DNA from 2 places in the Cellulosilyticum sp. WCF-2 genome. Region 1 is predicted to be linked to the other one. Evidence: a T-box and tRNA genes for the amino acid it is inferred to sense, from the RefSeq annotation. Region 1 holds a T-box; the other holds one or more tRNA genes.
The links. The T-box of region 1 lies ahead of serS (serine--tRNA ligase). A T-box ahead of a tRNA ligase gene usually reads a tRNA of that ligase, here a tRNA-Ser.
Positions count from the first base shown of each region.

Region 2: it encodes a tRNA-Ser, which carries the amino acid that the T-box ahead of serS (serine--tRNA ligase) is inferred to sense. The anticodon was not compared.

Region 1 is NZ_CP034675.1:1,640,169-1,652,423, reverse strand. Features, by position in the region: gene EKH84_RS07085 (hypothetical protein) at 1-2,023, shown strand, start outside; gene EKH84_RS07080 (SWIM zinc finger family protein) at 2,013-3,821, shown strand; gene EKH84_RS07075 (reverse transcriptase domain-containing protein) at 3,818-5,305, shown strand; gene serS (serine--tRNA ligase) at 5,735-7,018, opposite strand; T-box leader at 7,150-7,355, opposite strand; gene EKH84_RS07065 (methyl-accepting chemotaxis protein) at 7,489-9,012, opposite strand; gene EKH84_RS07060 (alpha/beta hydrolase) at 9,066-10,196, opposite strand; gene adhE (bifunctional acetaldehyde-CoA/alcohol dehydrogenase) at 10,858-12,255, shown strand, end outside.
Region 2 is NZ_CP034675.1:1,256,885-1,269,139, reverse strand. Features, by position in the region: rRNA gene EKH84_RS05620 (23S ribosomal RNA) at 1-452, opposite strand, end outside; tRNA gene EKH84_RS05615 (tRNA-Ala) at 820-892, opposite strand; rRNA gene rrf (5S ribosomal RNA) at 897-1,014, opposite strand; rRNA gene EKH84_RS05605 (16S ribosomal RNA) at 1,160-2,685, opposite strand; gene EKH84_RS05600 (ABC transporter ATP-binding protein) at 3,288-4,001, opposite strand; gene EKH84_RS05595 (ABC transporter ATP-binding protein) at 4,004-4,762, opposite strand; gene EKH84_RS05590 (branched-chain amino acid ABC transporter permease) at 4,772-5,851, opposite strand; gene EKH84_RS05585 (branched-chain amino acid ABC transporter permease) at 5,863-6,762, opposite strand; gene EKH84_RS05580 (ABC transporter substrate-binding protein) at 6,921-8,108, opposite strand; tRNA gene EKH84_RS05575 (tRNA-Ser) at 8,341-8,426, opposite strand; tRNA gene EKH84_RS05570 (tRNA-Gln) at 8,459-8,530, opposite strand; tRNA gene EKH84_RS05565 (tRNA-His) at 8,554-8,627, opposite strand; gene EKH84_RS05560 (hypothetical protein) at 8,720-9,676, opposite strand; gene EKH84_RS05555 (Fe-only nitrogenase accessory AnfO family protein) at 9,844-10,515, opposite strand; gene EKH84_RS05550 (homocitrate synthase) at 10,665-11,477, opposite strand; gene EKH84_RS05545 (homocitrate synthase/isopropylmalate synthase family protein) at 11,452-12,255, opposite strand, start outside.

The sequences.
Region 1 (12,255 bases):
GCCTGATGCAGATTTGCATTTAATCAATATTCAAGGCAAACCAGTTGCTGAAGGTAAACATTTCTCTGGTGCTCAATATCATACATTTGCTAATCAAGGTGTTTTTAAGAAAGATTACTGGACATATGACCGGGAGCTTCGTACCTCTATTAAAAGGACTTATCCCGCCTTTTATAAAGTAGGCCCTTATACCGATGGCTATGATCTTAATATTTTAGCTTTTAAAAATACACTTCAAGAAGCCATTTCCTATGACTTAGCTGATGTAGTTGGGAAATTAGCCTATTACCTAGATTCACCTAGACTTAGATATTACTTTAAAGGCTCAGGTAAAACAAAAGCTTATAACTATCTTATTGGAAGTGTAAGGCGCACCATAGATGATTATGCTAAAAACCAACCTGACTTATTTATAGCTGCTATGAAATCCTTACTGCCTAGCTATACCTGTGATGATTATCTTTGTAGATTCCCTGGTAATTTTCAGTTTAACTATTTTATTCGCCGTTACCTTTATCATGACTTCACTGAAAAGCCACCTACCAATTGGCGCAATAGATATAGTTGGTTTAGTGAAGATCAGCTGATAAAACTAAATGGACGTTATGAAATGATGAAGGAGCTATGGGATCAACACTTAGAAGATGTCCTTTACATTGCTAGTCATGCACAAATTCCTTCTATTCAGAAAGCCTGTTACTACATCATAAAAGAATCTCCTACTACAACTGAGCTAGTAACCACTCTTTCTCATCAGCAGCTTATTCTTCTTAGCCAGTCAGCTTTTTTACCTTTGGCAGAATTATTTATGCAGTATTTAAATGAAAGACTTAATGCTTGTACCACTTGTGAACCAAAGTTGCTGCTAGCTTTAATGGATACATCTAACGAAAAAATCAAAGCGCTTGCACTTCAATATATATCACAAATTAACGGCTCTTTCTCTCCTCTTTTGCTAACAGAATGTATTTTATTAGAACACGCTGATGGCTGGTTAGAGACCCTTCAAGGTGAGCTAATGGCATTAGATATGAATCAGTATGCAGATTTCATCGTCGCTTTAACCGAAAAACTCATTACTTTTAAAGACGAAACCCCAAAGCTTACAAGCGAACTTGAAGAACTCCTTATGCTATCAGCTCACAAGCTAGAAAGCTTATCTTTCGAAAAAGCCAGCTATGTTATGATGCATATAAGAAATGTACTTAGTCAGGTACCAAAGCTTTCTTCTAGCTTCTTAAATTATTTTGAATGCCTCCTTTTCTCCTTTAATGAAGATACCTTAGAAGTACTTCTTAAAGGTGACGGAAATCTAGAAACTGCCTTGCCTGTAGCTCAGCGTCAAAAGCATCTATTAGCTTTATTAACCGCTATTAAGGAGCAAACCTTACCTTCTGATGCAGCATTCAAGCTCATTTTAGAAGAAGGTAATCCCCCTATGATAAAAACCTTACTTACTTTATTAGAAAAATTACAAAGCACCTTACCGCAGAGACCTACGCTTTTACTTCTTATGCTGGAGTCTGACGTGGTCGTACTTAATGATTTAGCTACTAGTGTATTTGAAGCCTTGCCTCAAGAAGCTTCTGTATTAGCACATCAGCTTATCATTGATTCGCCTCTGCCTAAGGTCTATAACTATGGACTTTTAAATTTAGATAAGCTGTATGGTGATTTTATTCCTAAGACTTTTATCCTTCAGCTTTTAGAACATCCTAGTAGTGAAGTCAAAGCTTATATCAGTCATAAAATAGATGCTATTCTAGAGGACTTAAGTACAGAAAATGCTGAGACCTTCATGTATTATGTAAAAACCCTTTTGCTACTACCTAATAAGATTTCAAAAAGTAAAGATATCATCTACAAGCTGCTTCCTTCATTTGTTTTACAAAATCCTAGTTTTAAGGAAGTCGTTGAAGCCGAACTTTTAGCCATTGGTGGTTCAAATATTAAACGAGACAGTGAGCGTGCATTAATGAGTCTCGCCCAAATCAGAAAGGAGTTCTCAGCTTATGAAAGTTAATTATGATTATGCAAGTCCTTCTCTTTGCACCCAAGAAAATAATCAAACAACTCTAGGCCTTAGTCCTGATCTTTCAAGAAGTGAGCAAGTTTCCTTTTTAGGACGTTTAAAGCACCCTCTCATTTTTCGTGATGCTATGCTTATGCTTAGACAAATTGTTATTTCAGATGCAAGGCCCGCTAAAAAAGAGCGTGTAGAATTTTTTGACTGGCTAGATAGAGAAATTGAACGCCGTGTTGTATTACATGACCAATATGCCCCTCAGTTAAGAGCTTCTCTTTCTCAAGATATTGATGAAACCATAGAAGCACTTGGTTCAAAAGATGATGAAATTGCTAAATTACTAGAGGTAAAAGCTGCTTTAAAGAAAGAAATTGATGCTTCTGATACTTGGAAAGACTACTATAAGCTAGAACGTAGCTTTTGGCAATATATCAAAAACAAGGATTTAGACCTCTGGTTTGTTTTAGATCCTGTTATTACAGTTCATGAAGATCAAGTATCTTTCGAGGCTTTTTCTTTAGATGAATCTATTTATGGTATCTTATCCATAGACAAAGAGGAATTTGAACTCTTAGCACCTCCTAAGCTGGGCACTACCAATATTGACTTTTCTTACAAACTTGCTCAGGAAATGGAACGCTTTCGAACCTATAATGATGTAGTTCTTTCTGTTAATCCTGGTGGCTTTACTGTAGCTAGCGGTGTCCTACCTGAACATTTAGAAAAGAAAATTGACTTACCTGAAACTTGGATTAAAGGCTTTAATCAGGTCTCTGCAGCTGCTAGCTTAGATGGTTTAGAACTAGACTTATCACCTATTGATTTTTATGACATTTGTAGCTTTTTGAAAAGACATAAAGCTCATAAAAGTCCTCGTTATATGAAATGGGTGCTAACACCTAATAAGCCTATTGAAATTGTCTTTGAACCTTTTAAAACAGTTCTTACTTTACAAACCTATTATACTGGAAGCAAAAAACGCGAGGAAAAGATTTGGGGCAGACGCCGTTTTCTGGTGGCCGAAAAATTAATTCCTTTAGCCAAAAGCTTTAAAGTGAAACTTCTGGGCTTTGGTATGCCTCAGTTTATTACAGCTGACTTAGGTACTATGAAACTTACAATCGGTTTATCCTCTTGGTCTAGTAATGATTGGGTCAAAGGGACAGCCTTTAATGTTATGGCAGGTTTTATTGGTGAAGGTAATTATCCAAAAATCTACAAGCTTTTAAAAGAAAAGCGTGCCTTAAGCTTTGATCAAATCTATCACTTGATTCCGGAAGACTCTAAATCGCTTTGCAAAGCTGGCATTGGTAGCCTCTTAAAACGTGGTGAGGGCTACTTTGACTTAGTCCATGGTCTTATTCGTTTTAGACAGCTTTGTAATACACCTATTCCTCTAGCCTTATATGAGACAACACCTATTGAAACAAAGGTACAAAATCATTTAAATGAAGGAATGGATTATTTTACGGCTCAGCTTAATCCAGAACAAATCTTTACTTTTACCCATCATCTTCAAATGCCTAATGAAAAATATCACCGCTGGAATTTTAGAAATACCCCTGACTATGAAAGAGAATTTGATTTAACGGATACAACTCTTTCTATTAATAATGATGGTGAGATTTGCATGGTAAACTGCAACTGTAGAGCTTTCCAAAAAGGTCCTAGAAATATCTCTGCGCCTTGTGCTCATATTCTTGCTTTATATATGATGTCCTCAAAATTTTTAAAGCTAGATTTAGAATATCATAAGGTTTATAAAATAAATGATATTATGGAGACGTTATTATGATAGATCAAACACATTCACAAAATCAAAGACAAAGTTATCGAAGTGAAGTAAGTCAAAAAGGTAAAAAGGAATTTACTTTATTAAAAATGCAGGAATACGGCTTTTGGCCTAAAAATTTACCTACACCATATGAAAAGCAAAAAGCTGAAACTAAAGAAGATTATGAAAAGCGAAAAGCACTATTAAAAGAATACGACAAGCTTAGTAATGACCTGGCCAATCTTTATGGAGAAAAAGAGGCCATTAATCTTAAGCTTCAGGAATTAAAAAAGAAATATACTGCCACCTGGGATTATGAAAAAATCCGCCAAGACATTGCCAAAACTATTATGGCAGAGTCAATAGCTAGACGAGCTGAGCGTAAAAAAGAACGCGAAGTAGCCCAAGCTGAAAAATCAGCCGCTTGGCAAAAAGCAAAAACTGAAAACATTGTTTTTATCGGTAAAGGTTACTCTAGTGGTCTGCAAGACAAATTGACCCATACTAGCAAATTAGAAAGTTTAGGTCTCCCCCTTATCGAAACAGATCATCAGCTAGCTAGTTTTCTGGGACTTACCTATACAGAGCTAAGATTCCTTACTTATCATCGTGATGTGGTCACCTCTGACCATTACTATCGCTATGAAATACCTAAGAAAAAAGGCGGATTTCGCCAAATAGCTGCCCCTAAGCCCCTTTTAAAACAGGTTCAAAGAAAAATTCTAGTAGAAATACTAGAAAAATTACCTATTGCTGAAGAAGCTCATGGGTTTATTAAAAATCGCTCTGTTGTTTCTAGTGCCGAGGCCCACATAAAAGCGCCTACATTATTGATTACCATGGACCTAGAAAACTTCTTTCCTACCCTTACCTTTGAGCGAGTAAGAGGTATGTATAAAAGCTTTGGCTACTCAGGTTATATCGCTTCTTTACTAGCTATGCTTTGCACCTATTGTGAGCGCATGACTATTGAAGTAAGTGGAACTACTAAATATGTAAAAACTTCACCTCGCATACTTCCTCAAGGCTCTCCTGCAAGCCCTATGATTACCAATATTATTTGTAAAAATCTAGACCATCGTTTAAAGGGCCTATCAGCTACCTATCAGCTGACCTATTCTAGATATGCTGATGATATGAGCTTTAGCTATAACGAAGCTGAGGAAAATCTTAAGTTAGGGCAGTTTCTAGGATTAGTAAGTCTCATTGTAGAAGATGAAGGGTTTCATATTAAAGCTTCAAAAACGAAAATACTTCGTCCTCATAACAGGCAATGTTTAACAGGCATCGTTATTAATAATGAAGAAATAGGCGTTCCTAAAAAGTGGGTCAAAAATCTTCGTGCTGCCATTCATCACGCCAAACTCCTTAACCAAATAGGTCAGCCTATTCCTACTTCGTTATCACAAGAAATTCAAGGTAAAACCTCTTGGCTTAAAAGTGTCAATCCTGAACGCTACAAAACTATTATTGAAGCTGGTTTAAGTGTAATAGCTCATTTCTAACACTATATCATTTTTCTTACATTACACGTTAAATAATTATACACTTTTTACAATTATTATTGAATTCCATCACTTTTCATGTTATAGTTTTACTATCCAAATTGTGTACTATAAATTTCTTGGCCTTTATGCTACGGTGTTTCGCCGTGGTGCGTCATATAGCTTACATACTTCACTAGGCTCTGCGCAATTCGCTACGCTGCCACTACTGTGCACATTTAAAACCTATCCTGCGGTTATGTGACAGTAGTGGCGCTACGCTGAAGTGTCATAACCTAATCATTGGCTTGTTAGCAAGAAATTTATAGATCAATGCCTAGCGGCACAAAAAGAAGTGTCATACAACTCACATCCACAAGTTGTATGACACTTCTTTTTGTAAAATTTTATAATATTTTTCGAACTATAACCTTCATTAACTACCTAACTTTATTTTTGAGGGGCTTCAATCTTTTCTATCCCACCCATATATGGACGAAGTGCTTCCGGAATAATAACAGAACCATCTGCTTGTTGGAAGTTCTCTAAGATTGCTGCTGTAGTACGTCCAACTGCAAGACCACTACCATTTAAAGTATGAACAAATCTTGCTTTATCTTCTTTGTTATCTTTGAATTTGATATTAGCTCTTCTTGCTTGGAAATCTTCAAAGTCAGAACAGCTTGAAATCTCTACATAACGACCATAGCTTGGCATCCAAACTTCAATATCATACGTCATAGCTGAACTAAAACCTAAATCTCCTGTACAAAGTCTAACTACTCTATATGGAAGACCAAGTGTTTTTAAGATATCTTCAGCATCATTTGTTAGTTTTTCAAGTTCATCATAAGAATCTTCTGGCTTTGTGAATTTAACCATTTCTACTTTATTGAATTGGTGTTGACGAATGATTCCTCTTGTATCACGACCTGCTGAACCAGCTTCTGCTCTAAAGCAAGGTGTGTACGCACAGTGTTTAATCACTAAGTCTTTACCATCTAAAATTTGATCTCTATACATATTGGTTACTGGTACTTCAGCTGTTGGAATAAGGAAGTAATCTGTATCTACTACTTTAAAAGCGTCTTCTTCAAACTTAGGAAGCTGACCTGTACCTGTCATACTTGCACGATTAACCATAAGTGGTGGAAATACTTCTGTATAACCATGCTTATCTACATGCATATCAAGCATAAAGTTCATAATCGCACGTTCAAGTCTAGCACCAAGCCCTTTATAAAATACAAAACGAGAACCTGTTACTTTAGCTGCTTTTTCAAAGTCAAGAATATCTAAGTTTTCACCAAGATCCCAGTGTGCTTTGATTTCAAAGTCAAAGTTTATTGGCTCTCCTATTTTACGCATTTCAAAGTTCTCTGTATCATCTTTACCAACTGGCACAAGTGGATTAGGAAGGTTTGGAAGTCTCATAACAATATTTGAGATTTTCTCATCAATTTCCTTTACTTCTGCGTCTAATACTTTTACTTCATCAGAAAGCTGTTTCATTTCTGCAAAGATTGCAGTTGTATCCTCCCCTGCTTTTTTCATAGCTGGAATTTGTTTAGATACTGCATTTTGTCTACTTTTGTGAGCTTCTACTTCTTGAAGAAGGGTTCTTCTTTTTACATCTAACTCTGTAAATTCATCTAAATTGTAGTTACCACTTCTTTTAGCAAGTGCTGCTTTAACGCCTTCTAAGTCTTCACGTAATAATTTGATATCTAACATTTTCTTCACCTCATGAAAGTATAATATATAGTCTTACGCTTCACAAAACTGGCTCCGACTACTATAGAACCATACGCTAAATAGAAATTTTTCCCAATAAAAAACGTCCTTCTATTCAACGTTTTGTGAATAAAAAGGACGAGACTCTCCCGTGGTGCCACCTTCATTTATTAATAACCGAAGTTATTAACCTCCAACGCTGCTATAAAGGGCTGCTCCCTCTGATTCATCACCAGTAGCTCCAAAAGCGGACCGCCAAAGTCTATTTACTAGTTCTCACCAACCACTAGTTCTCTGAAAAATACATCTTAAGCTTTTCTTTTATCATCGCTATTATTTTATAAGATTTGCATCTATTATAAAATAGAATACCAAAGATTACAATAGTTATTTATGATTTTACTAGGCATTCATCACTTATGATCTTTCTAAACTTTTTAACAATGAATTAGTAAACTAGAGCTTTGCATTTATAGATACTTTTTCATTTCATTAGAAGTACTTAATAGTACTTCAGCAATAGCTTTGGTTTGCTTGGTACGTGCTTTATTTTTCTCAGTTGTTAAATTTGTTTCTTCTACACCTGCCATCGTTTCTTCACTAACCGCCGAGATTTCATGTATGCTATTAACAATTTGTTGGTTAGACTCAAAAACCTCTTCTACTTTATTAGATACAAGCTTGATATTATCATTAACCTGACTCATATTTCCAATTGTTTCTTTAAATATCTTTTCGGTATCTTTAATACTTTCATTCTGCTTTTCATTAGTTTGTCTAAAGTTCATCATCATTTTCACAGACTCATTTGCCATCTCTTGTAACTCATTTACAATCTGAGTAATATTTCTTGTTAATTCACCACTTTGTGTTGCTAGATTTCTTACTTCATTAGCCACTACAGCAAAACCTTTACCAGCTTCTCCAACACGAGCACTTTCAATAGTTGCATTAAGAGAAAGAATATTAGTTTGTTCAGATATAGACGTTATATTTTTGGTAAGACGTTGAATCTCTATTACCTTTTCGTTTAAATTAATCATTGACTTATATACATTATCACTATTTTCATTTAAAAGGTCTGTTTGACTACCTAACTCGTCAACTATGTTTACCCCTTTATTCATAGACTCGATGGTATCCTCTGAAATCTGTCTCATACATTCTGAGGCTGTTTTGGTTTCTTCAATCATATCCCCTATCTTACTTGTAAGTTCTGTTTGACTTTGAATATTGCCTACGGTATTAACAACCCCTTTAGAAATATCACTTACTGCATTATTTATAATATCACTAGATAACTCTAGTTCTGAAACAATATCATAAACATCCTTTGCATTTGTATCTAATACTCTCGCTGTTTTTAACACTTCTTTTAATAATTCTTGCTGTTTGTCGGCACCTTCTTGAATATGATACGTCTGACTATCATTAAGAAGTATAGCAATTTTGGTACCTAACATAACTGTAATACAAACAGCACTAATGGATATGACCTGCATAAATAAATCTCTAAAACTTGCTTGGTCTACAATAGGATGAAGTACTCCCGAAATTATCACATAAATCAAATTACATAAAATAGTACTGATTCCTATGATCTTAATCAGCTTATAATCATAGTATAGATAATAAATAACGATTAAAGGGATGATATATGTATAAAGCATTTTCATGTTACAAGTAAACATGGTGATCGTATACATAATAAAGAAACTACTGAAATTAATCCACCTTAAAGATTGATTCTCCGGATTTTGCTTATACTTGAAGATAGATAGACTCATGCTTAAGAAAATTGATCCCCATACTAACGTCGTATATATAGGATTAATATCCTTTATGATTCCTAACACACCAAAAGCAATTAATCCTTCTAATATGGCTAAATTAACTAGTACTATTTTATTAACACTTTTTCTACTTTCTGCATAATCCATCGTTGCATTATATAATAATGTTACCTTCTTAACTTCATCATTAATTTGCTCCATCTCATGTTCTTCCTTTCATCCAATTTATAGTATCTTTCTTACTCTTTTCTATTTTATTGTCCTGCATAAACATCTTTTATAAATGTTTGTACTTCATTCCATGCCTTCTTTCCTTCAGGTACTATTTGCCATGCCATTTGAAAAACATGAAACATTCCATTATAAGTGGTTTCTTGCACCTTAACTCCAGCTGCTTCTGCTTTTTTTGCTACATCTATAGCATCATCATAAAGTATTTCATGCGTCCCTACTTGTACAAGTAAAGGTGGAAAATCTTTATAATCACCATAAACAGGAGATATATACGGATCCTTTATATCATGCTCCCCTACATAATCAGGATTACTAATTTGAAGGGCTATCCCTTGTAAACCTTGTCCAAGACACGGATCTTTATCATAATTGTCAGTTCGTGAAGGTGAGGTATTCTCTAGATTAGCCCAAGGTGACATCACAATCACTGCTTTAGGCAAAGGTACTTCATTGTCTCTTAAATAAAGAGTAGTTGCTAATGCTAATCCACCTCCTGCTGAATCACCTGTAATTATAATATTTTCATTACTATAGCCTTGCTCCATTAACCATTTATATGCTGCAACTGCATCCTCGAGTGCTGCTGGATAAATATCCTTAGGTGCTACTCTATAATCAATAGTAACTACATCACAATCTTCATTAGCTTGTGAGTATTTAATAGCTATATCTCGATAAGAATTAATTAAAGGCATAACATAAGCACCACCGTGTAGTTGCAAGATCACTCTTTGACTATTACTCTCTTCTTTAGAAAGCTTTTCTATAGGCAAACTTCCTAGATTCGTTTTTTCTACAACATAACCACTTGGTGCGCTCCAATCGGCTTCATTCATATAGTTTGCATTAGCAGCACTTTTTGCTGCTACCAATTCTCTCAAAAGTGCCCCTGATAAACTTACTTGTTTTGTTAACTGGAAATCGACAATTATAAGAACAATGATTAACACCCAAAATAAAAAACCCTTTATCCCTTTCCATGCTACTTTGCTACGTATAATAATTGAGCCTATAATAATGAGACCTAGCCCTATCCAACCCCCTATATTATTTTCACAGATTAACATGGCATAGCTAGACAAGGCCACTAGTATCATTATTCCTATAATATATATAATCCAACTTATTCCCCATCTATTTTCTTTTTTCATCCCAAATACCCTCGAATCTTTTAAATTTTCTAACTTTTATATCGACATTTCATTCGTTCCATATTATAGGTTGACTATATATTAATTACATATTTTATTTTTAAATCCAATTTTAACTATTTTTTTATTATGATATTTTATTTTCAAAATATGTATATAAATAAAATTCACGGGCAATAATACTATCGTACCAAGTGTGAGGTACATCGCTAAATCCCCCCTCAGCCTAGGTTTCTCCCCCTGAAACCTAGGTCCTTTTTATGTCATCATTTATCAATAATTTGTATTTTTATACTATCCACTTATTGTTTGATAAAAAGATTTTTCGCCAATTATTTCGTTATTATTTTAACATTATTGTTTAGTAGATTTCCTTTCTATTCTTAATTCAGTCTCTTACTTTCATTAACTTGTATATTTTTTTCTGTCTTTGTATACATAAAAAACTTATTTTTTAGTATGTTAAATTATTGACAACTTATTCTCCTTATGTTAACATCAATTTGTAGTCAAAACGAAGAACACTTCGAAAAACAACTACATTTTTTCAACAAATCAATTGTTAAAAAAATAACACTTCAATACACTTACACGTTTCATATTTTCAAAAGAAACATCACATAATAAACTTATATTGTTTACATCAAGGAGGCTTACTTAAATGTCTGAAAACAAAAAAGCAAAAATTGACGCACCAGTAATTGATGCAGTAAAAATGGTAGATGAATTAGCACAAAAGGCATCTGTTGCTTTAGATGAAATGCTTAAACTTGACCAAGAACAAATCGATGAAATCATAAAAGCTATGGCTCTTGCTGGGCTTTCAAATCAAATGCATCTTGCAAAAATGGCAGTTGAAGAAACTGGCCGTGGTATCTTTGAAGATAAAGTAACTAAAAATATCTTCTCAACAGAATATATTTATCACAGCATTAAATATGATAAAACAGTTGGTATCATCGAAGATAATGATGATGAAGCCTATATGTTAGTGGCTGAACCAGTAGGGGTTGTAGCAGGGGTTACTCCAGTAACAAACCCAACTTCAACTACAATGTTCAAAGCCATCATCTCTCTTAAAACAAGAAATCCAATCATCTTTGGTTTCCATCCATCAGCTCAAAACTGTTCAGCTGAAGCTGCTCGTATTGTAAGAGATGCTGCGATTAAAGCTGGTGCTCCAGAAAACTGTGTACAATGGATTGAACATCCATCAATCGAAGCAACTAATGCTCTGATGAATCATCCAAAAGTTGCATTAGTACTTGCTACAGGTGGTTCTGCAATGGTTCGTGCAGCTTACTCAACTGGTAAACCTGCACTTGGTGTTGGTCCTGGTAACGTACCTGCTTTCATTGAAAAAACAGCTGTAGTTGAAAGAGCTGTAAATGATATTATCTTAAGTAAGTCTTTCGATAATGGTATGATTTGTGCTTCTGAACAAGCGGCTATCATCGAAGCACCTATCTATGACAAAGCAGTAGCTCTTATGAAAGCACAAGGCTGCTACTTTGCTACTAAAGAAGAAGTTAAAAAACTTGAACCAGTTGTTATCAACCTTGAAAAAGGTATGGTTAATGCAGCTATTGTAGGTAAATACCCATATGAAATTGCTGCCATGGCTGGTATCACAATTCCAAAAGAAACTAAAATCCTTTGCTGCGAAATTGAAGGCGCAGGTCCTGAGTATCCACTTTCAAGAGAAAAACTTTCTCCAGTACTTGCAGTTATTAAAGCTAAAGACGTAAACGATGGTATTACAAAAGCTGAAATCATGGTTGAAATGGGTGGTCTTGGACATACATCTTCTGTTCACTCAACTGATGATGAAGTCATCAAAGAATTCAGCCGTCGTCTTAAAACTGGTCGTATCGTAGTTAACTCACCATCTACACACGGTGCAATTGGTGATATCTATAACACAAATATGCCATCATTAACACTTGGTTGTGGTTCTTACGGATGTAACTCTACAACTCAAAACGTAACAGCAGTAAACTTAATCAATACAAAAAGGGTGGCAAAACGTAAAGTGAATATGCAGTGGTTTAAAATTCCA
Region 2 (12,255 bases), 380 kb from region 1:
GGTGGTCCCCCCGGCTTCCCACAAGGTTTCTCGTGTCTCGTGGTACTCTGGATACTGCTAGGCTTCACTTGGATTTCGCTTACGGGATTATCACCCTCTTTGATGAGACTTTCCAGACTCTTCAGCTATCCGCATTCTTGCCATGACGCAGTCCTCAACCCCAGATTACAAGTAATCTGGTTTGGCCTGTTTCCCTTTCGCTCGCCGCTACTTAGGAAATCGATGTTTCTTTCTCCTCCTGAAGGTACTTAGATGTTTCAGTTCCCTTCGTTCCCTTCCTATAGTTATGTATTGGCTATAGGATGACAGAGGTTTGCTCTGCCAGGTTTCCCCATTCGGATATCTACGGATCAAGGTTTATTTGCAACTCCCCGTAGCTTTTCGCAGCTTATCACGTCCTTCATCGGCTCTCGGTGCCAAGGCATCCACTCTACGCTCTTAGTAGCTTGACCTATTTAGAGACAGTTGATGAAACAAGCGATCTTCTTGTTGAATTTACTGACTCTCACACCCGGAGGGTGTTTGTTTGTACAGCGTTCAACTTTATCGAAGCCTTATTCCACGACTTTCTCTGGTCGTTTCGTGCCTTGTTAATTATCATTTCTGATAAAAACAAAGAATGTTTTAAGTCATTTCTGACTATATCGGTTAAATTGTAGATTTTACACCCTGACAAACATTTTTGCACTAATGTGCGTGTACATTTATCGTTAGGCGCAAGTTATATTGCTATAACTTACAAATCTATAATTGTTGTAGTATTTGTTTTTCAAAGTACAAGTAGTACATTTAGTACAATCATGTCCATTATTTGGACAGTGGAGATTAAGGGATTCGAACCCTTGACCCCCTGCGTGCAAGGCAGGTGCTCTCCCAACTGAGCTAAACCCCCATAAATGTGGCAACCACTTACTCTCCCAGTCAGTCTCCCGACAAGTACCATCAGCCGCTTAGGTCTTAACCTACGTGTTCGGAATGGAAACGGGTGTTTCCCCTAAGCGCATCATCACCACAAATTTATTAGAATTCAATTTTACACTAGATCTTAAGCAACACCTCACCGCCGTTTCACTTCGGTTCGGTGCTTTGATAGTTACATCTAGCGATGAACTCTCAAAACAAAACAGTAACTATTAAACCAGCAATTCTTATTCCTTAGAAAGGAGGTGATCCAGCCGCACCTTCCGATACGGCTACCTTGTTACGACTTCACCCCAGTTATTGGTTTTGCCTTAGACGGCTCCCTCCCCGAAGGGTTGGGTCACCGGCGTTGGGCCCCCCCAACTCCCATGGTGTGACGGGCGGTGTGTACAAGACCCGGGAACGTATTCACCGCGACATTCTGATTCGCGATTACTAGCGATTCCAACTTCATGTAGTCGAGTTGCAGACTACAATCCGAACTGGGACTGCTTTTTTGAGGTTTGCTGACTCTCGCGAGATCGCTTCCCTTTGTAGCAGCCATTGTAGCACGTGTGTAGCCCTAAACATAAGGGGCATGATGATTTGACGTCATCCCCACCTTCCTCCAAGTTATCCCTGGCAGTCTCTCTAGAGTGCCCAACTCAATGCTGGCTACTAAAGATAGGGGTTGCGCTCGTTGCGGGACTTAACCCAACATCTCACGACACGAGCTGACGACAACCATGCACCACCTGTCACTTCTGCTCTAGCAAGCTAGAGAAAGAGGCATTACCCTCTAGTCAAAAGGATGTCAAGTTTAGGTAAGGTTCTTCGCGTTGCTTCGAATTAAACCACATGCTCCACCGCTTGTGCGGGTCCCCGTCAATTCCTTTGAGTTTCAATCTTGCGATCGTACTTCCCAGGTGGAATGCTTAATGTGTTAACTTCGGCACCGAGACCCGTAAGCCCCGACACCTAGCATTCATCGTTTACAGCGTGGACTACCAGGGTATCTAATCCTGTTTGCTCCCCACGCTTTCGTGCCTCAGCGTCAGTTATGGTCCAGAAAGCCGCCTTCGCTACTGGTGTTCCTCCGAATCTCTACGCATTTCACCGCTACACTCGGAATTCCACTTTCCTCTCCCACACTCTAGTTCATCAGTTTCAGAAGCAGCTTAGAGGTTGAGCCCCTAAATTTCACTTCTGACTTAACAAACCGCCTACGCACCCTTTACACCCAGTAAATCCGGATAACGCTCGCTCCCTACGTATTACCGCGGCTGCTGGCACGTAGTTAGCCGGAGCTTCTTAGTCAGGTACCGTCATTTTTTCTTCCCTGCTGATAGAAGTTTACAATCCGAAGACCTTCTTCCTTCACGCGGCGTCGCTGCATCAGGCTTGCGCCCATTGTGCAATATTCCCCACTGCTGCCTCCCGTAGGAGTTTGGGCCGTGTCTCAGTCCCAATGTGGCCGTTCACCCTCTCAGGCCGGCTATGGATCGTCGCCTTGGTGGGCTGTTATCTCACCAACTAGCTAATCCAACGCGGGTCCATCCTATGCCGATAAAATCTTTACTATAACAATCATGCGATTGTCCATAGTTTATGCGGTATTAGCGTTCGTTTCCAAACGTTATCCCCCTGCATAGGGCAGGTTACCCACGCGTTACTCACCCGTCCGCCACTAAGTTCTAGGAGCAAGCTCCTATCACTTCGTTCGACTTGCATGTGTTAAGCACGCCGCCAGCGTTCATCCTGAGCCAGGATCAAACTCTCATATAAAAGTTTGTCCGTGTAGTATTTCTACTACTGACTATTTTACTTAGTACAAGTTGTACTGATTCTCATCTCTTATTAGAGACGTAATGAATCGACTGGTTTATAGTTACTATTTTGTTTTCAAAGTTCATTATTATCAAGGCTTAATGCCTTTTCTTGTCTGCTGCTGTTTGCTGCTGACTCGTATAATACTACAGCATCTTTTTATCAGCGTCAACACCTTTTTTAAACTTTTTTTAGTTAGGAACAACTTTTTTAAGTTATTCACTTATTATCCACAGCATTTATAGATTTATACACAAAATTATCCACCTTTAAGCGTTATTTTTGCAAAAACAGGTCAACTTTTGCCGTTGTTTTTAATAAAAACACATCACTAATATCCTTATTTCTTTCTTAAAACTAATCTTTCTAATAAAATAAACTAAGATTTACTTTTTTTGTTACTGCCTTCTCTTTTCTTTGGTAAAAATACTTTCTAAAATATATCTTTTAATCTATGTTAAAAATACTCTCTTTTCTATAATAGCTAAAAAGGACTGTTACTCTACTGCTAATGAATAAGCTATCTGTATTTACAGTCCTTTTTATAACTCACGAATAGATTATCCTATTTTCCCTAAATATAATTCTTTTACTTGCTCATTATTTAATAAATCCATTCCAGGTCCCTCTAATCCTATGGTACCTGTCTCCATGACATAACCATAATCTGCAATCTTAAGTGCAGCATTAGCATTTTGCTCAATGAGTAGTATCGTCATTCCTGCTTTTTCATTTACTTCTTTTATAATGGCAAATATATCTTTTACCACTAATGGTGCTAATCCTAAACTAGGCTCATCCATCATAAGTACTTTTGGTTTTGACATAAGCGCTCTACCTACTGCTAGCATTTGCTGCTCTCCCCCAGATAAAGTTCCCGCTAGCTGATTTTTTCTTTCTTTTAAACGCGGAAAGATATCATTAACATAGTCTATATCTTTTTTAATTTCACTTTGATCTTTTCTAGTATAAGCCCCTATTTTTAGATTTTCTTCTACTGTTAGGTCTGCAAATACCCTACGCCCTTCTGGCACTAAGGTAATGCCTTTCTTTACAATATCCTGAGTAGTGCAACTCATTATACTTTCACCTTTATAGATAATTCTCCCTGATGCTGGTGTAATTAATTTAGTAATTGCTCTAAGAGTAGTAGATTTCCCTGCTCCATTTGCACCTACTAAGGTAACGATTTTACCTTCTGGAATTTGCATAAAAATGCCTCTAAGTGCTTCTATTCCTCCATATCTTACATATAGATTCTCAATGGTTAACATTCTTATTCCTCCTCTCCAAGATAAGCTTTAATAACAGCCTTATTATTTTGGATTTCAGTAGGTGTTCCATGAGCTATGGTTGTTCCATACTCTAATACATAAATACGTTCTGATATCCCCATAACCAATTGCATATGATGCTCTATTAATAAAATAGTTAAATCAAACTGATTTCTAATTTGTCTAATAAACTCTGTTAAATCTTCACTTTCCTTAGGGTTCATACCAGCTGCTGGCTCATCTAATAAAAGCAATTTAGGTTTTGTTGCCAAAGCTCTGGCTATTTCAAGTCTTCTTTGTAAACCATAAGGCAAACTTGAGGCAATATCGTCTTTATGTTCCAAGAGGCCAGTACATTCTAATATAGAAAGAGAATACTCTAACATTTCCTTCTCTTCTTTTTGAGCATTGGGTAAATGAAGCACTGAACTAAAAAGACCACTTTTTAGTCTGAGATGATTTGCAATCAGTACATTTTCTAATACTGTAAGGTTTTTAAATAGCCTGATATTTTGAAAGGTGCGAGCAATACCTAATTCAGCAATTTTATTTGGTTTCATTTTATTAAGACATTTACCATTAAATAGGATGCTTCCTATAGTAGGTGTATAAACACCTGTTATCATATTAAAAGCTGTAGTCTTTCCTGCTCCATTAGGCCCAATGATGGCCACGATTTCACCTTCATTTATTTCTATATTAAGTTCATTAACTGCTATTAATCCACCAAATTGCATGGTGGCATTTTTGGCTTCTAGCATCGGCATCTGCTACACCTCCTTAGTTTCTTGTGCTACTTTAGTTTGCTTTCTTTTAAATAGTCCCAGCAAACCACTCCAAGAAAATTCCTTGTTTCCAAATATACCTCTGCTCCAAAACAAAATAATACACATAAGCATGACAGAGAAAACAACCATACGCATACCTTCGATGCCTGGATAATGGATAAAACCAAAGTTAATTGGCTCATCTACAAATCTTAATATTTCTTGAGCACAAGTAATAATGAAAGCCCCTACAATTGAACCAGAGATGGAGCCTTGTCCTCCTAGAACAACCATCAACAATAAGGTATAAGCAAATGTAAATTTGAATTGTGTAGGATCAATCGCACCTACTAACGAACCTAATAACCCCCCTGCTATGCCTGCGATAAACCCAGACAATACAAAAGCTAACATTTTATGCTTAAATAAATTAACTCCCATTGCTTCTGCAGCTACTTCGTCTTCTCTAATTGCTTTTAAAGCACGTCCATAAGAAGTCTTCATCATAACTAACATAAATATCGTAATAATAGCTAATACACCAAATGCCATCCACATACTAACGTGATTAGGAATTTTATTAATACCTAGTGGGCCATTGGTGATATTTTGCATATTTTGAAGAATAACACGAATTATCTCTGAAAAGCCAAGGGTAGCAATTGCTAAGTAATCTCCCCTTAATCTTAAAACTGGAAAACCTATGATATAAGCACAGGCTGCTGCAAGTAACCCTCCTAAGACAAGAGCCACAATAAATGGAAGATGTGCACTCTCTAAAAATGCTGGCATAGGTGACATATAAAATACAGATTGTTTATCAGACTGTGTGAGAGTTAATATAGCTGTAGTATATGCACCTATTGCCATAAAACCTGGTTGTCCTAATGAAAACAAGCCAGTGAAACCATTAACCATATTCATGGACAGAGCACAAATAGCATAGATAGCACTTAATTTTATAATGCGAGAAACATATTTTCCGAATACAGGTTCTGCAATAAATAAAAATATGATCAGCACTGCAATAGCAATTAAAGAAAGGATCATATTGTTTTTTTTACTTAAGTTGATCTTTTTCATTATAATCCCCCCTATACCTTTTCAGCTATTTTCTCACCAATAAGCCCATTTGGTCTTACAAGTAAGATAATAATAAGTAAAATGAATGAAAAAGCATCTCTATATCCCGTTAAAGATGGAATAAATGCTACAATTAATACTTCTATTAATCCTAGTAATAGCCCCCCTACTACAGCACCTTTGATATTACCAATACCACCAATTACTGCTGCAATGAAACATTTCATTCCCGGCATAACACCCACATCTGGTTTAATCTGCAAGTATTTCATTCCCCACATGATAGCTCCAACTGCTGCAAGAGCTGAACCTATCCCAAAGGTGGCTGTAATTACTTTATTAACACTAATCCCCATAAGTCTTGCTGTTTCTACATCTTTTGAAACAGCTCTCATAGCCATACCAGTTTTTGTATGATTGATGAGATAGAGAAGTGCCAAAAGTAGCACTAAAGTAATAATAGGCACCATAATGGCAAGACGTTGTATATGTATACCTCCTATAGTTATCATATCCGTAAAAAAAGGAATTTGAGGAAAGTTTTTAGGACGCCCTGTAAAAAGCACTGTTGCTAAGTTTTCCATAAGATAAGAAGCACCTATTGAAGAAATCAATAGCGAAATGCTTGGAGCCCCTTGCTCTCTAAGAGGTTTATAAGCTACTTTTTCTGTTGCAATTCCCAATAAAGCGGTTAAAGCAATAACTAATATAAAAGAAATGTACCAAGGTACACTGAATATGCTAATACTAAAAAAGGCTATGTACATGGCCATCATAAATATATCACCATGAGCAAAGTTGATAAGTCGTAAAATACCGTAAACCATTGTATAACCAATTGCTACTAGAGCAAACAAGCTACCTAACGTTAGCCCATTAACTAGTTGTTGCAAAAAAATCTCTAAGGTCATAGATCTGCCTCCTCATTTTTATTACTACTCCTCTTTCATCACATTCTAGTAAGGTTTTCTTCCATATGATTAGAAACAAGAGGGGTTATCCCCTCCTGTTTTAATACTGTCTCAATAAGTATCTAGTTTTGTAATACTTTAATAGCGTGTTTTATTAATTACTCTGCTGATACAGAATCTACATAAGTAAATTTACCATCTTTAATTTCTTTGATAACAGCACTCTTAGTTGCATCCCCGTTTTCATCAAAATTAATGTACCCTGCTACTCCCGGGAAATCTTTTGTCTCTTTAAGCGCTTTTTGAATAGCTGCTGGATCTGTACTACCCGCTCTTTCAATGGCATCAAGTACTACATTGTATGCATCGTAAGCAAGTGCTGTAACAGCTGCTGGTTCTTCCCCATTATGGCTAGCTTTATAGTTTTCAACAAAAGTTTTAGTTTGTGGTGTGAAATCTGCATTGGAATCAAAGAAAGTAGAGAACAATGCACCTTCTACTTCTGTACCACCAATCGTTATGAACTCAGGTGTTTCCCAAGTATCTCCACCCAAGAATGGTGTTGTTACGCCTAATTGACGAGCTTGTTTGATAAGCATTGAACACTCTGTAAAGTTACCTGGTGCAAAAATAATATCTGGATTGGCTTTGGATATATTAGTGATTTGTGCATTAAAGTCTTGATCTCCTGATTGATAATCTGCTGTGGCAACAATACAGCTCTCATCTCCGCCATTTAAGCGGATGAATTCATCAGTGAAGAACTGTGCAAGGCCTACTGAGTAGTCAGCTCCTACTTCACGAGTAACTGCCGCTGTTCTAGCACCTAATTTATTGTACGCATAGTTGGCCATTACTTTTCCTTGATAAGGATCGATGAAACAAACTCTAAAGTACCAATCATTACCTTGAGTAACTAATGGGTTAGTACAAGATACACCTACAGTTGGTATACCTGCTTCTTTAATAACATCTCCAGCTCCGATAGAAGGTGTTGAAGAATATGAACCAATAATAGCAGCAACTTTATCTTTTTCAATTAATCTTGAAACGGCATTAGCCGCTTCTACTTTTTCAGATTTATTATCTGCAATAACGAGTTCAACTTTTTTACCTAATACTTCGCTTCTTTCAGCATAGGCAATCTCAATCCCTTCTTTTTCAATAGCTCCGCCTGCTGCTAGGCTTCCTGTTATTGGTTCAAACACTCCAATTTTAATAACATCCTCGTTAGAGCTACTTGCTTTGTCAGTTGCTTCACCTGTGCTAGTACAACCTGTTAGAAGCATACCGCATAATAATACGCTTGTTGTAAGAGCAGTTAACCTTTTAACTATTTTTTTCATATTAAATCCCCCTTTACATAATTCTTTTTAAAAAACAAAAAAGGTGCTATGAGCTGTACTGGCTCATAGCACCTTTGCTATTTATCCCTATCATATAGCCGAACAATACATTTGTCAATATTTTCTTCACATACGAATTATATCGACTATTCCAACTGCTTGTTAGTATTTCCTGTCAACGAAAAAGTGGTACAGCATTGAACTGAATCATTGCCATACCACTTTTATATAACGGAGAGACTGGGATTCGAACCCAGGGAGGTGTTACCCTCGCCGGTTTTCAAGACCGGTGCCTTAAACCAACTCGACCATCTCTCCTTATTAAATTAAAGTAGAATTTATCCTACTAACAGGGCTAGGAGGATTCGAACCTCCGAATGCAGGAATCAAAATCCTGTGCCTTACCGCTTGGCGATAACCCTACATTACTATTTTTATAGTAAAGGGTGGGTAATGGGGCTCGAACCCACGACACCTGGAACCACAATCCAGTGCTACTACCAACTGAGCTATACCCACCATCTTGCATTCATGTCGTCCTGACGACTTGTTTAATATATCATGTATTATATACATACGTCAAGCGGTTTTTTACTTTTTTTATAAATTATTTATGAGCAATTTTTACACCCCTGACAATTACCGCATTCATGCCCTATTTCTTCAAAACCTATTTGTGTGGTGCTCCACTTAAAATCATCTTTGTTAAGTCTATAAGTAGTATGCTCATCTACAATCATAACTTGATTTTCGAGAAAGCTAATTGTTATAGGTGAAATAACCCATCTCTCAATATCTAACTGACTTCTTACTAAATGAGGTGCAATCACCTGTTCTTCTCCTTGATCGTTATTCATTCGTATAGCAGTTGATACAGTTGTTATTCCTTTTATTCTTCCATCTTCGTCTAGAATAAGAGAATTAGTGTCGCCGTGTATACCAATAGGCTCATTGCTATAGGCCATAATATCTCCTATTGGTGTCTTTATCTTGGTAGGTACATATGGTTCTAAGGACTTAATATTACCATTCTCATAAAAAGCTATACCTAACCTTATAGCAATATTCTTCTTATGAAGCTGAACTATTAGAACTTCCTTACTCCATAAGCTAAGACTTTTTAAATATCCACTAGGATAAAAGCAATAGCTATTCATTTTATTACTTACTTGCAGCTCACCTATTTTAAAAGTAGCTTTTTCTGCCAATTGGTATTCTTCTTCTTCTGACCAATACCCACTGACTTGACCATAAAGAGGAAATAAGCGGTGAATAGTTCCTTGTTTATAAAATGTAATAAATTCTCCCTTAAGAGTCCCTACTGTAGTATTTACAATTACAGGCTCTTTTAAGTAAATACTTTTAAGTTCTCCTGTATCATAAAAGCTGATAGCTTCCCTCAATTTAGTACGTGTATCCATGTCTCCATATTGTGGCACAAGAAAGCCTATGGAAGTGGTTATGGCATTATATTTTTCTAGTTTGCAGCTTCTAAGATTACCATTTTTATAATAAACAAGATCTGTAGCCCCTTCTAATACACCATAGGATGTTTCTATTCTTTTCATATCATTTCCTCCTTAACTTTATCATCTATTCTAATTAGGTGCCTTTATACAATAAGTGAACACTCTTCACGAAATAAAATCTTTATATAACTTTAAACAATAGATCTATATCTCAAGTCATAAGTTAACTATTAAAAAGATGAGTAATATATTTATTGACTATAAACTTAGCAAGAACATACTTTATGAGTGATACTAAGTGTATAGATTCCTTGCCCCCTACTGATACTCATTATTAAACTATTCTGCTCTAAATAATTTTCTAACCAAGGCATAACATGACTGCAATTAACTTTTAGACTACGAAATATAGTATTGCTGAAAAAAGGAAGAAGTATTTTCTTAGAACTCATTTCCGGATAAGCCTTTTGTACGGCTATCATATCAATAAAGTAGTTATCCGCCCCATCTAATGGTATGGGAGACCTACTTATATGCTCTGTTGACATCAAATGATTACTCCCTTCACCTTCTAATTCCATTGTTTGTTTTTTGCTTGTTTCCTCTGGTATTTTGTAATAATCTTCGTAGATTTGTTCTAAAAGTAGCATTGAAAATGTAGGTGCCTCACATAATTCATATCCTGCTCTGATTAATAAATAATAAGGCACACCAAGAATAAGTGTGCCTACTATGACTTTGCAGCACTTTAATTTTTCTATAAGCGCTAAGGTAAAGTTCTTTATGTCATTTTCTCTTTTGTATGCTAAATCTTTTGTTTCTGTCATTTGTGTTACTTGCCATTCACCTGCTTTTTCATAAATATAGATTAATGTAGCATCTACAAAACTAGCTAGTTGTTTTTCCTCATTTAATAATACCGCTATCTTATTACTCATTATTGTCCTCCTTAAACCCATCTTTTTTAAGTATAGTATCGCTCCTCTTTGATTCTTATCTTTCATAGATTACTTTACACTATACACATTCTTCTCAGGACTTCTATTTCTCCATAGCGTGATACAGAGACTTTATTGGTATGAAAGCTTCATGCTAATTGACCTTTGCCTAGGATTTGCTCTAATCTTTGTTCTACTTTTTTAATATGACTCTTATTAATTCCGAAGTCAAAATACCTTTCAGTTGCATGAACTAAATCATAAAGGTTGCAGTTACCTGTACGTTCCCCAAGTCCACCTAAGGTACAATCTACATGACTAGCTCCTGCTTTAAGCCCTTCAATAGAGTTTGCAACCGCCATACCTAAATCATTGTGAACATGAATTTCTACCTCTATGTCTACTTGATTCATTAATTCCTGAACCATAGATCTTGTACGGCTTGGTGTCAAAACACCCACGGTATCTGCTATACGAATAAGCTTTATCCCTAATTTACTTACTAATTTTGCAGTACTAATAATATAACCCATATCCGCTCTTGAGGCGTCTTCGAAACCTATAGTCACTTCTATTCCTTGATTATGGGCTATTTCAATGCAATCTACTAAATTTTTTTGTATCCACACTTTATTTTTCTTTAACTTGGTATAAATCTGTATATAAGATATAGGCGTTCCAATATGAATAATATCCGGGCTGCAACAAGTAGCATGTTTGATATCCTCTGTATTAGCTCTAGTCCAAACAGAAATTTGTGCTTGTTTTTTTCTTTTCATCACGGCTTTGAGATAGCTTATTTCTCCTGCTCCCAAACTAGGAATGCCCGCTTCGATTTCATGAACACCTATAGCATCTAATAGTAATGCTATTTCTAATTTTTCTTCTGGTCTTAAGGCTATGCCTGCTTGTTGTTCGCCATCTCTTAGGGTCGTATCAACTATCTTTCTCTTTTCTCTCATAAGCCATCACCTCTCTTACTATGACTATAAATTCTTCATCACTTATGCTCCTTCTTTTTTTCATGCTTACTTGCTTTACTGCGAGAAGTAACCGCCTCATATGCGCCTCATCTAGCATGGGGATTTGACACTCTTTAAGCTTCGCTGCTACAGCTGAGCTTCCTGAATGCTTTCCTATAACAATGGTTCTCTTTTGACCTACCTCTGTTGGAGAATATGCCTCATAAATCGCTTCCTTTTTCATAATGCCATCTACATGAATGCCTGATTCCACACAAAAAATAGCTTCTCCAATAATAGGTTTATTCTTTTGTATATGTTCTCCTGTCATTTGTTCAAAAAGAGTTTTAAGCTGAACTAAAGCACTTATATCTTGATTAATCTTATATCTACTGGTTATTCTTAATGCCATTAATACTTCTTCTGTGGCAGCTAATCCCCCTATACCTGTAAAACTAGTTGTTACTTCTTTTCCCCCTTTTAAAGCCCACTCTACAGCAATTGCAGTGGCACAATGATACAGATTTTCAGGGCAAAGATTAACTTTGCTATTTTTTAATGTAGTCATAATCTCTTGCATTACATAGGTATAATTGTGACAAAGCAAATCGTCTAAGCCTATAATTCTTATATAACTACAGTGTTCATAGGCTTTGAGCTGCACAACCTCTCTAATATCATTCATTTGAATTTGGCCAATAGTCCCCTCTATTTGAGACCTAGGGATAATCAGCTTATAAACATCAGGATAAACTTTTACACTCTCTGGTGTATTTAA